DNA from 3 places in the Micromonospora vinacea genome. Region 1 is predicted to be linked to each of the others. Evidence: riboswitches for the same ligand, from Rfam matches in the RefSeq annotation. Region 1 holds a riboswitch; each other region holds the start of a gene.
What was found. A riboswitch is a leader RNA that binds a small molecule or an ion and turns the genes downstream of it on or off. The one in region 1 is predicted to bind cyclic di-AMP.

Region 1 (3,186 bases):
CGACCCGACCACCAGCAACTGGAACATCGCCGAGCACCAACGCGGCACCCCGATGGTGTGGCTGGCGGTGGTCTTCGCGGCCGCGATCGTCGCGTTCGGTCGATGGCGAGGCCTGGCCGCGCTCGCCGGGCTGGCCGCCAGCTTCGCAATCCTGCTCACCTTCGTGCTGCCGGGCATCGGCGCCGGCCGGTCACCACTGCTGGTGGCGGTGGTCGGCGCGGCCCTGATCATGTTCGTGGTGCTCTATCTGACGCACGGCGTCACCGCACAGACGTCGGTCGCGGTGCTCGGCACCCTGGGCAGTCTGGTGCTGACCGGCGTGCTCGCCACCATCGCCACGGCAGCGACCCACCTCACCGGTTTCGGCAGTGAAGACGCCACCACCCTGTCGATGTTCCAGGGCGACGTGGACCTGCACGGCCTGCTGCTCGCGGGGATCATCATCGGGTCGCTCGGGGTGCTCGACGACGTCACTGTCACCCAGGCGGCCACCGTCACCGAACTGGCGAACGCCAACCCCGGGCTGACCCGGTTGCAGCTGTACCGGGCGGCCACCCGGGTCGGCCGCGCGCACATCGCCTCCACTGTCAACACCATCGTGCTGGCGTACGCGGGCGCGTCGCTACCCCTGCTGCTCCTGCTCACCGCCGACGCACGGCCGATCGGGCAGATCCTCACCAGTGAGTTCCTCGCGCAGGAGATCGTCCGCAGCGCGGTCGCCACCCTCGGTCTGATCGCCGCCGTACCGCTGACCACCGGGCTGGCCGCCGTGGTGGCCGCCGCCGGACGCAGCGATGCCCCACCGTCCACCGACGCTCCCTCGCCCCGGCCCCAGCCGGACCGCACGGAGGCACTTGCCGCACTCAGCTCACCGCGGACGACCGGCTCCGACGAGCCGGACCGGACGCGGACCACACCCCCATCCGAGGCCACCGACCGGTGGCCGGAGTCGAACAGGAGCACGGATACGGCATGGTGACACTCCTCAGCGTGACCAGATCGGGCACCCACCCTGAGAACCGCGTCACTGGTCACTCAACGCTATGGCGAAATGACGCTTTTGGTCGGCATCCAGGCGTAGCTCACCCGGTCGACTCTCGGGTAACCTCGCTGCCGGTTACCGATGAAGGCGCGAAGCGGCGCCTGCGGTGCCACCGCCCAATCGCCAGCCGGCGAGCCGGGGACCCAGGTATCTGGGGTGAATCCGCGTCAGCGGTAGGGGCCGCTTCCGCCCCGAACCCGTCAGCTAACCCGGTCGGCGGTCGACGGAAGGGAACATTGTGACGGCACCCCTACGCCGCTGGTTGACACCCGTGGTGGCCGTGATCGCCGCACTGACAGTGCTCGCCGGGCCGCTCCCGGCACACGCCGCCCCGACGAACCCCACACCGTCCGGGCACGAGGAGGACGGCGAGCCCAAGCTGCTCAACGACGTCATCGAGCAGGCCAACCGCGACTACTCCGCCGCCAAGTCCAAGCTGGACAAGTCCAAGAAGCGGCAGAGCGAGCTGGCGGCAGAGGTCAACCGGGCCAAGGCCGACCTCGACGCGTTGGCCCCGCAGGTCGGGCAGATCGCCGCCCAGGCGTACCGGACCGGCCGGATCGGCGCGGTCGCCATGCTGCTGGAGAGCGACGCTCCCGACTCGTTCGTCCAGCGCGCCGGGATGCTCGACGAGATCAACATGGTCAACGAGAAGAAGCTCTCCGAGGTCAACGAGGTGAAGGCCCGCGCCGAGCAGGCCAAACTGGCCCTCGACACCGAGGTCCGCGAGCAGCAGAAGCAGACCGCCCTGATGGCGAAGCGCAAGAGCGAGGCCGACAAGGCGCTCTCCCTCGTCGGCGGCAAGGGTTTCACCGGCGGCCTGGTGGATGCCACCTCCAAGGTCGCGAAGATCGGCCCGGGTCGCACGGCCGACGGTGACTGGAAGCCCCAGTCGTGCAGCGAGAACGACCCCACCACGTCCGGCTGCGTCACGCCGCGCACGCTGCACGCGTACAAGGAGGTCAAGGCGGCCGGCTTCAACCGGTTCGTCGGCTGCTACCGCCCCGGCGGGCCGTGGGAGCACCCGAAGGGCCGCGCCTGCGACTGGTCGCTACAGAAGAGCGGGTTCTCCCCGTGGCACAACAACGACACCCGGACGTACGGCAACAACGTCGCCGCGTTCCTCATCCGTAACGCCGACCGGCTCGGCATCTACTACGTGATCTGGAACCGGCAGATCTGGTTCCCGGCCACCGGCTGGAGTTCGTACAGCGGGCCGTCGAACCACACCGACCACGTCCACATGTCGTTGCTCTGACCCGCACGATCCCCGTCGAGGGCCGTTCCGCGTGACGCGGAGCGGCCCTCGACGCGTCAGACGGTGGCGGGCGCGGTCGCGTCGGTCGACCCGGCCGGGCTGTCCAGCGTCGCGAAGCCGGCCGGCATGGCGGCCACCGGGCGCACCGCTCCGGCGGCCAGCCGGTAGGACACCCCCACCACCGCGCATCGCCCCCGCGCCACCTCGTCGGCCAGCACCGGGGACTGCCCGAGCAACGTCTCGACGGTCTGGGCGATGTGGATGTCGACGATGCCGTCGATGTCGTCCACGCCCTCGGCCTGGGCCCGGCGCAGGCTGGGCAGCACGGCGTCGACCACCGCGCGCAGATGGCCACTGGGTGCGGTACCCGTCGCGACGGACTCCCGGGCCGCCTGCACCGCACCGCACGAGTCGTGGCCGAGCACCACCACAAGCGGAGTGCCGAGCACTGTCACCGCGTACTCGACGCTGCCGAGCACCTCGGGACCGGCGGTGTGCCCGGCCGTGCGAACAACGAACAGGTCGCCCAGCCCCCGGTCGAAGATGATCTCGGCAGCCAGCCGGGAGTCGGAGCAGCCGACGATCACCGCGAACGGGTGCTGCCCGTCGGCCACGGCGGCCCGGTGCCCGGCATCCTGGTTGGGGTGGCGTGGAGCACCGTCGACGAAGCGCCGGTTGCCGGCGATCAGTTCGGCGTACGCCCGGGTCGGCTCGCTGAGCGCGGACGCCCGGTCGGTGGTCCGCTGCGGACCCGGCTGACCACCGACGCTCCCGGTTTGACTCATCCCGCACCTCGTCTCGACGCATCTGACCTGGTCAAGCCGGCTTTCCGCCGGCCGGGCGGCGGGCGCTGGCTCGGGCTCCACCGTCACACGCACGGTAAGAT
Region 2 (3,186 bases), 1.6 Mb from region 1:
CTGGACACCGACCCGCTGGCCGAGGCCCGCTGGGCCACCCGCCGCCGCTACCTGGGTGACTTCCCGGCCGAGTCGTACGCCGAGGCGTTCCTGACCGCCGCCCGCCGGGAGCTGACGCCCGCCGAGACACTGACCGCCTCCGCACCGGCGTAGCCGCTCAGCGGTAGGGGTCGAGCAGCGCCAGCACCGCCGCCGGGTCCTCCACGTGCGCGTTGTGCCCGAGGCCGGGCAGCGTGGCGACCGGTACGCCGTACTCCTTGAGTTGTTCGTCGGTGACCATCGGGTCCTTCTCCCCGCGCGCCAGCACCACCGGTACGTCGGTCGCCGCCAGCAGCGCGGCCAGGTCGGGCTCGCCGACGGCGAAGGCGGTCGGGTCCATGGCGAGGCGCCACCGGCCGTCGACCTGGCGCAGCCCGGCGTCCACCACCGGGTGGTCCGGTGAGACCAGGCCGGCCAGCCCGGCGACGCGCAGGTAGCGGCGAGCCGCCTCGGTGCGGCTGGCGAACCAGCTCACCGGTCGGGCGGCGACCTCGGCGGCGCGGGTCAGCTCGGCGGGTGACCAGAGCGCCTTGATGCCCAGCCCGACCACCGCGTCCACCGGCGTTCCGGCGTCGCGGGCGGCCAGCGCCAGGCCGACCACGCCACCCAGCGAGTGCCCGAGCACGACCAGCCGGTCGTCGGGGGCGAGGGCCTGCGCGATCTGTTGGGCGAAGCCCGCGAAGGAGTACGACGGCAGCGGCGGCGCCCAGCCGTGTCCGGCGAGGTCCGGTGCAAGCCACCGCCCGGGCCAGTGCTGCTCGAGGTACGGCGCCCAGGGCAACCACACGTCCCCGGTCGCCCCCATGCCGTGCAGCAGCAGCAGGACCGGCCTACGGCCGGCGTGACCACCCGATTTCTCCACCACGGCCGCAGTCTCCCACGGTTCACGGCCCGGTACGAGAGCCGTCGATGGCGTTACCCGGGCCCGCGCGGACAAAGACCGCGGGCGCCGGCTCCTTGTGGGAGACGGCGCCCGCGGCGGTCAGCGTGCCCGGGTCAGGCGGAGTAGCCCCGGCTGGTGATCCAGTTGGCCAGGTCGATCGTGGTGATCCAGTACGACGGGTCGGCCGGGTTCGCCGAGTCGGCGATCCGCACGGTGCGACCGTTGTCCTTGTAGCCCACGACGGCGATGTAGTGCCCGCCGCCGTAGGAGTGCCAGCCACCGTCGGTGTCGGTGGCGTCCCCGACGACGTTGGCCACCACGCCACGGCCGTCGGTGATGGCCTTCACCACGTCGGCCTGGAGCCGGTCCATCTGTGCCGGGCTGGGCGAGCCGGGGAACATCCGGGTCCGGTACGGGGAGCCCTTCACCTCGGCGTTCAGCACCCGGGTGGTGTCCTCGGCCGAGTTGGTGCCCATCTCGGTGGTGCCCAGCTCGGCGCCGAGCTCCTCCTGGGTGCGGTCGATGCCGGCGGCGCTGAGCGCGTTGCGGGTGGCCGCCGGGCCGCAGTTGTAGTAGGTGTTCTGCGCCTCGTAGTCGTAGTCCAGCACCTTGGTCGCGGGCGGCTTCGGCCGCTCCGGCTTCCGGGTCAGGTCCGGGTTGCTGCTGGCCTTTGCGGCGGGTGACGCGGTGCTGGTGGCCGGGGCGGCAGTGGTCGGCGCGGTGCCGGCCGAGGGGGACGCGTCCCGGGCCTCGCCACGGGAGGCGGCGACGTCGCTGCGCATCTCGGCGACAGTGGTCGCGGTGCGCTGGCCGGCCGGGGCGTCGTCGGCCGTGGTGAGCAGGGCGCCGGTGGTGGTGGCGATGGCGAGGGCCGCGGCGGAGGCGGCGACGATCTGGTACGGGCGCTCGGTGACGAGGCGACGGAGCTGACGCTTCACTGTGTGCTTCACGGGGTCCTCCACGGATCGGGGGGAGAGCGGCACACCGGGGCCGGACCGGTATCCGGGCAGGCGCCAGCGCGCGGACCGTGGTCCGCGGATGGTGAACCGCTCAGGGGAACGCCCGGCGCGGCCGGGCGGGAAAGGCGATGACCCGGGGGGGTCAGCTCACCGTCACTGGACGAGTGAGCGGGTGCACCGCCGCGCCGTGGAGGCGAGGGAACAACCGAGGGGTGGAAAGGTGCTGCACGAGGATGGGACTCCTTCCGACACCGCCTACCGGGTTAGCTGACGGATTCGGGCGGGAAGATCGCCCTACCGCGGGCCGTGGCTCGCGGATTCACCCCGGACTTACTGGTGGGTCCCCGGTTCGTTGATCACGATTAAGCGGGTCGGTGCGGCGTCGCGTCTTGCGATCGGTTACCGCACCGGACGGGACGACACTACTGGCCGCTTCACGCCCTGCCAAGCCAGGTTCACCTGCGTAAACCTCAATTGGCGCGACAATTTCTGCGCGTATTGCCGATGATGTGACTCGATGGGACAACCGGTTACGGTGACGCCTGCGGTCGACAACCGGACAGGCCGCGAAGAAGGCGACCATAATCGCGGGAACAATGCCGCCGATCGCGCCGACCGTCCGATTCCGCTATTGGGTGACCGGCCTCACATCACGGATCGGGCTCAACTCACCCGGGCCGGGCGCCACCGTGCCACGACGGCGGGTCGCATCGCATCGGCCACCGACCGGCGAGCGGGCACCGGGGTCGGACGCAGCCGGGCCGCCGCCGCGTACGCCTCCTCGGCGAGGGTACGGGCCGACTCGGCGGCCAACTCCGCGTCGCGCCAGGCGGCCCGCTCACGGCCGGCAGCCACCTGGTAGTCGGCCAGCCGCGCGTCCCGGACCACCCGGCTGATCAACACCTCCTGCTCGACAGGGTGTCGCCGGGGATCCCAGCCACGGCGGTGCCCGAAAACGTCGCTGAGCTGGGCCATGGTCAGGTCGCCCCGCCAGTACGCCGCCATCGCCGCGCGGTGCAGAAAGCGTTCCCGGGCGGCGTACTCGGCGGGGGTGTGCGGGGTCTGCGGGGTGGGCAACACCCCGGCCCCGGCGAAGCGACGCGCTGCGGTGTCCGCCTCGTCGTACCCGGTCCAGGCCCGCTCCAATTGCTCCTGAGCGGTCTGCCAGGCCGCGCGTCGGCGCCGGGCGGTGGTGGCCGCGCCAGCCGCGGCGACGGCCACCTCCTCGGCGTACCGGCGCACGTCGACGGCCTCGGCGGCGGCCATCTCCCGGACGGTCGGCCCGGCCGGGGGCGGATCGTCAGC
Region 3 (3,186 bases), 480 kb from region 1:
CCTCGACTCGCTGGTCACCGGCACCGAATCCGGCCACTTCCGCCGGCGCGGCTATGGTGGTCCGATGCTGCTCTCCGACCGCGACCTGGTCTCCGAGATCAAGGCCGGCACGCTGGGCCTGGAGCCGTTCGAGCCCACCCTGGTGCAACCGTCCAGCATCGACGTCCGACTCGACCGGCTGTTCCGGGTCTTCAACAACCACCTCTACACCCACATCGATCCCGCCATGCAGCAGGACGACCTGACGTCGGTGGTCGAGGTCCCCGATGGCGAGCCGTTCGTGCTGCACCCGGGGGAGTTCGTGCTCGCCTCGACGCTGGAGGTCATCTCGCTGGGTGACCAGCTCGCCGGCCGACTGGAGGGCAAGAGCTCCCTGGGCCGGCTCGGGCTGCTCACGCACTCCACAGCCGGTTTCATCGACCCGGGCTTCTCCGGTCACGTCACGCTGGAACTCTCGAACGTGGCGAACCTGCCGATCACCCTCTGGCCGGGCATGAAGATCGGGCAGCTCTGCATCTTCCGGCTCTCCTCGCCGGCCGAGCACCCGTACGGCTCGGTTGTCTACGGCTCGCGCTACCAGGGCCAGCGGGGGCCGACGCCCAGCCGCGCCTGGCAGCACTGGCGCACCTGGCCAACCCGCTGAGGCTCCGCTGCTAGAACCAGAACGACGAGGGCCCGCCGCGACGTGATCGCGACGGGCCCTCTGGTCACCCCGGGGTCAGCCTGGGCGGCCGTAGCTGTGGATCGGGCCGTCGTCGACCTTCTTCATCTTGACCGGTTGACCGGCCTGCGAGGCGTGCACCACCCAGCCGCCGCCGACGTACATGCCGACGTGGTGGATGTCGCTGTAGTAGAAGACCAGGTCGCCGGGACGCAGGTCGCCCCTGCTGACGTTCTTGGTCACGCGGCTCTGCGCGGCGGCGTTGTGCGGCAGCGACACGCCGGCCTTCGCCCAGGCGGCCAGCATCAGCCCGGAGCAGTCGTACGAGTTCGGACCCTCGGCACCCCAGACGTAGGGCTTGCCGATCTGCGCGCAGGCGAACTTGACAGCGGTGCCCGCGGCGCCGCCGGGGTAGCTACCCGGGCAGGGCGCCGGGCGCAAAGGACCGCCGCCGCCGTTGCCGTACACCTTGAGGCGTAGCTTCTGCAGGCGGTCGATCTCTTCGTTGATCTGCTTCTTCTTCGCCGCCAGCTGGGCCTCGGTGCGGGTCAGCTGGGCCACCATCTCGTCCAGCGGCGCCTTCTGCGCGGCCAGCTGGTCGCGCAGGTCGGCCACCTGGCGTACGTCCTTCTGCTGGTTGTGCGCGAAGCGGTCGAGCATTTCGAGCTGGCCGACCACCTCGCTCGGCGACCGGCTGCCCAGCACCGCGTTGACTGTCGAGACGTTCTCGCCCTTGTAGGCGCGTACGGCCAGCGCGCTGACCTTGTCCATCGCGGCGTCGACCTGGCGCTCCAGCGGGGTGATCCGGGCGGCCAGCGCGTCGGCCTGCTTGCGCTTCGCGGCGAGGTCGGTGCGGGTGGCGTTGTGCCGTTCGATGATCGGTTCGAGCTTGTTCCAGTCGGCGTCGATCTGGCGCTCGATCTCGGCGACGGACGGGTCAGCGTGGGCCGCCGTGGCACTGCCGGTCAGAACGACGGCGACGCCGGCCAGCGCGGCGAGTGCGGTAGTGAAGCGGGACCAGCGTGGGCGCGGCACGATCGACGGCGGGCCGGCTGATGCCGACCGCTCGGACGACGGCCGCGGGGCATGGAGTGCCACCGGGGTTCCGTACTCCTTCTTCCTGACCGCCTACCGGGTTAGCTGACGGGTTCGGGCGGGAAGTCGGCGCCCTACCGCAGTGGTTGCGGATTCACCCCGAGGGACCTGGGTCCCCGGTTCGCTCGGAAACGACTCGGCGGTGTCGGTCCGTTACCGCCCGGGCTGGGCGGAGCTGCTGTCGGGCCGACAAATGACCAGAGTAGAGACGCTCGTTACCGATCCGCAACCCGTGCGGCCGTGACACTCCGTACCGATTGGACGAGGTCACCGACCGTGTGTGAAGAATTCTTTCCGCAGGCTTCGATAGATGGAAAGGTATTGACGCAACCTCCCGGACGGCGCGATGGTGACCTGACCTCACTCCGCGAGAATCTAGGGGGTTCGATGCACCATCCAACCCTGTCGACCGGCTGGCGTGCACTGCTCGCCGCCACCGTGGTCGCCGCCGCGACCACTGTGCCACTCTCCGTCGGCCCGGCCGCCGCCGCGCCCACCACCGACCGCCAGCAGCAGTACGCCACCGCGGCCAGCGAGTACGGCGTGCCGGCCGTCGTGCTGCTCGGCGTCTCCTACCTGGAGTCGCGCTGGGACACCAACGCCGGCACACCGAGCACCAGTGGCGGCTACGGCCCGATGCACCTGACCGACGCCCGGCACGTGGCCGCCCTACCCGGGCGCGGTCACCACGACGCCGGTGCCGAGGACCCACGCGGTGACGACTCCCGGCCCGCCCGGGTGCCCGCGCCCCGGCCGGTCGAGGCGCCCGCCCCGTCCACCGCCGCGTTGCAGACCGTGGACGCCGCCGCCGCGCTGACCGGCGCCGCCCCCGAGGCACTGCGCACCGACGTGGGCCTCAACATCCGTGGCGGGGCCGCGCTGCTGGGCGCGTACCAGAGGGATCTGGGCGCGCCGGTCGGCGCCGGCACCGACCCGGCGGCCTGGTACGGCGCGGTGGCCCGCTACTCGGGCGCGGACAGCGCCGACGCCGCAGCGGCCTTCGCCGACGAGGTCTTCACCACCATCGGCGCGGGCCAGTCCCGGGTGACCGACGACGGCCAGCGGGTCAGCCTGCCGGCCCGCGCGGTACGGCCCGAACGTTCCTGGTTGGACCGGCTGGGCCTGCGCCGGCTGGCCCGCCCGGACGGGGTGGAGTGCCCGCACACCATCTCCTGCGAGTGGATCCCGGCACCCTACGAGGCGTTCGGTGACGGGGACTACGGCAACCACGACCTCTCCGACCGGCCCGCGCGGCAGAAGATCGAGTACATCGTCATCCACGACACCGAGGCGAGTTGGGCGACGACCCTGCAACTCGTCCAGGATCCGACCTACGTGAGCTGGCACTATTCGCTGCGCTCGGTCGACGGGCACATCGCCCAGCACGTGAAGACCAAGGACGTCGGCTGGCACGCCGGCAACTGGTACGT

Region 2: linked by a shared signal. The riboswitch ahead of IW249_RS19520 (C39 family peptidase) and the one ahead of IW249_RS12005 (coiled-coil domain-containing protein) in region 1 are both predicted to bind cyclic di-AMP.
Region 3: linked by a shared signal. The riboswitch ahead of IW249_RS34980 (C40 family peptidase) and the one ahead of IW249_RS12005 (coiled-coil domain-containing protein) in region 1 are both predicted to bind cyclic di-AMP.

What each region holds. Positions count from the first base shown of each region.
Region 1 is NZ_JADOTY010000001.1:2,492,814-2,495,999, reverse strand. It holds gene IW249_RS12010 (YibE/F family protein) at 1-979, shown strand, start outside; cyclic di-AMP (ydaO/yuaA leader) riboswitch at 1,146-1,276, shown strand; gene IW249_RS12005 (coiled-coil domain-containing protein) at 1,281-2,300, shown strand; gene IW249_RS12000 (carbonic anhydrase) at 2,357-3,085, opposite strand.
Region 2 is NZ_JADOTY010000001.1:4,122,078-4,125,263, reverse strand. It holds gene IW249_RS19530 (CDP-glycerol glycerophosphotransferase family protein) at 1-153, shown strand, start outside; gene IW249_RS19525 (alpha/beta hydrolase) at 158-904, opposite strand; gene IW249_RS19520 (C39 family peptidase) at 1,036-1,884, opposite strand; cyclic di-AMP (ydaO/yuaA leader) riboswitch at 2,119-2,260, opposite strand; gene IW249_RS19515 (hypothetical protein) at 2,545-3,186, opposite strand, start outside.
Region 3 is NZ_JADOTY010000001.1:2,016,843-2,020,028, reverse strand. It holds gene dcd (dCTP deaminase) at 65-643, shown strand; gene IW249_RS34980 (C40 family peptidase) at 719-1,759, opposite strand; cyclic di-AMP (ydaO/yuaA leader) riboswitch at 1,773-1,908, opposite strand; gene IW249_RS09705 (N-acetylmuramoyl-L-alanine amidase) at 2,144-3,186, shown strand, end outside.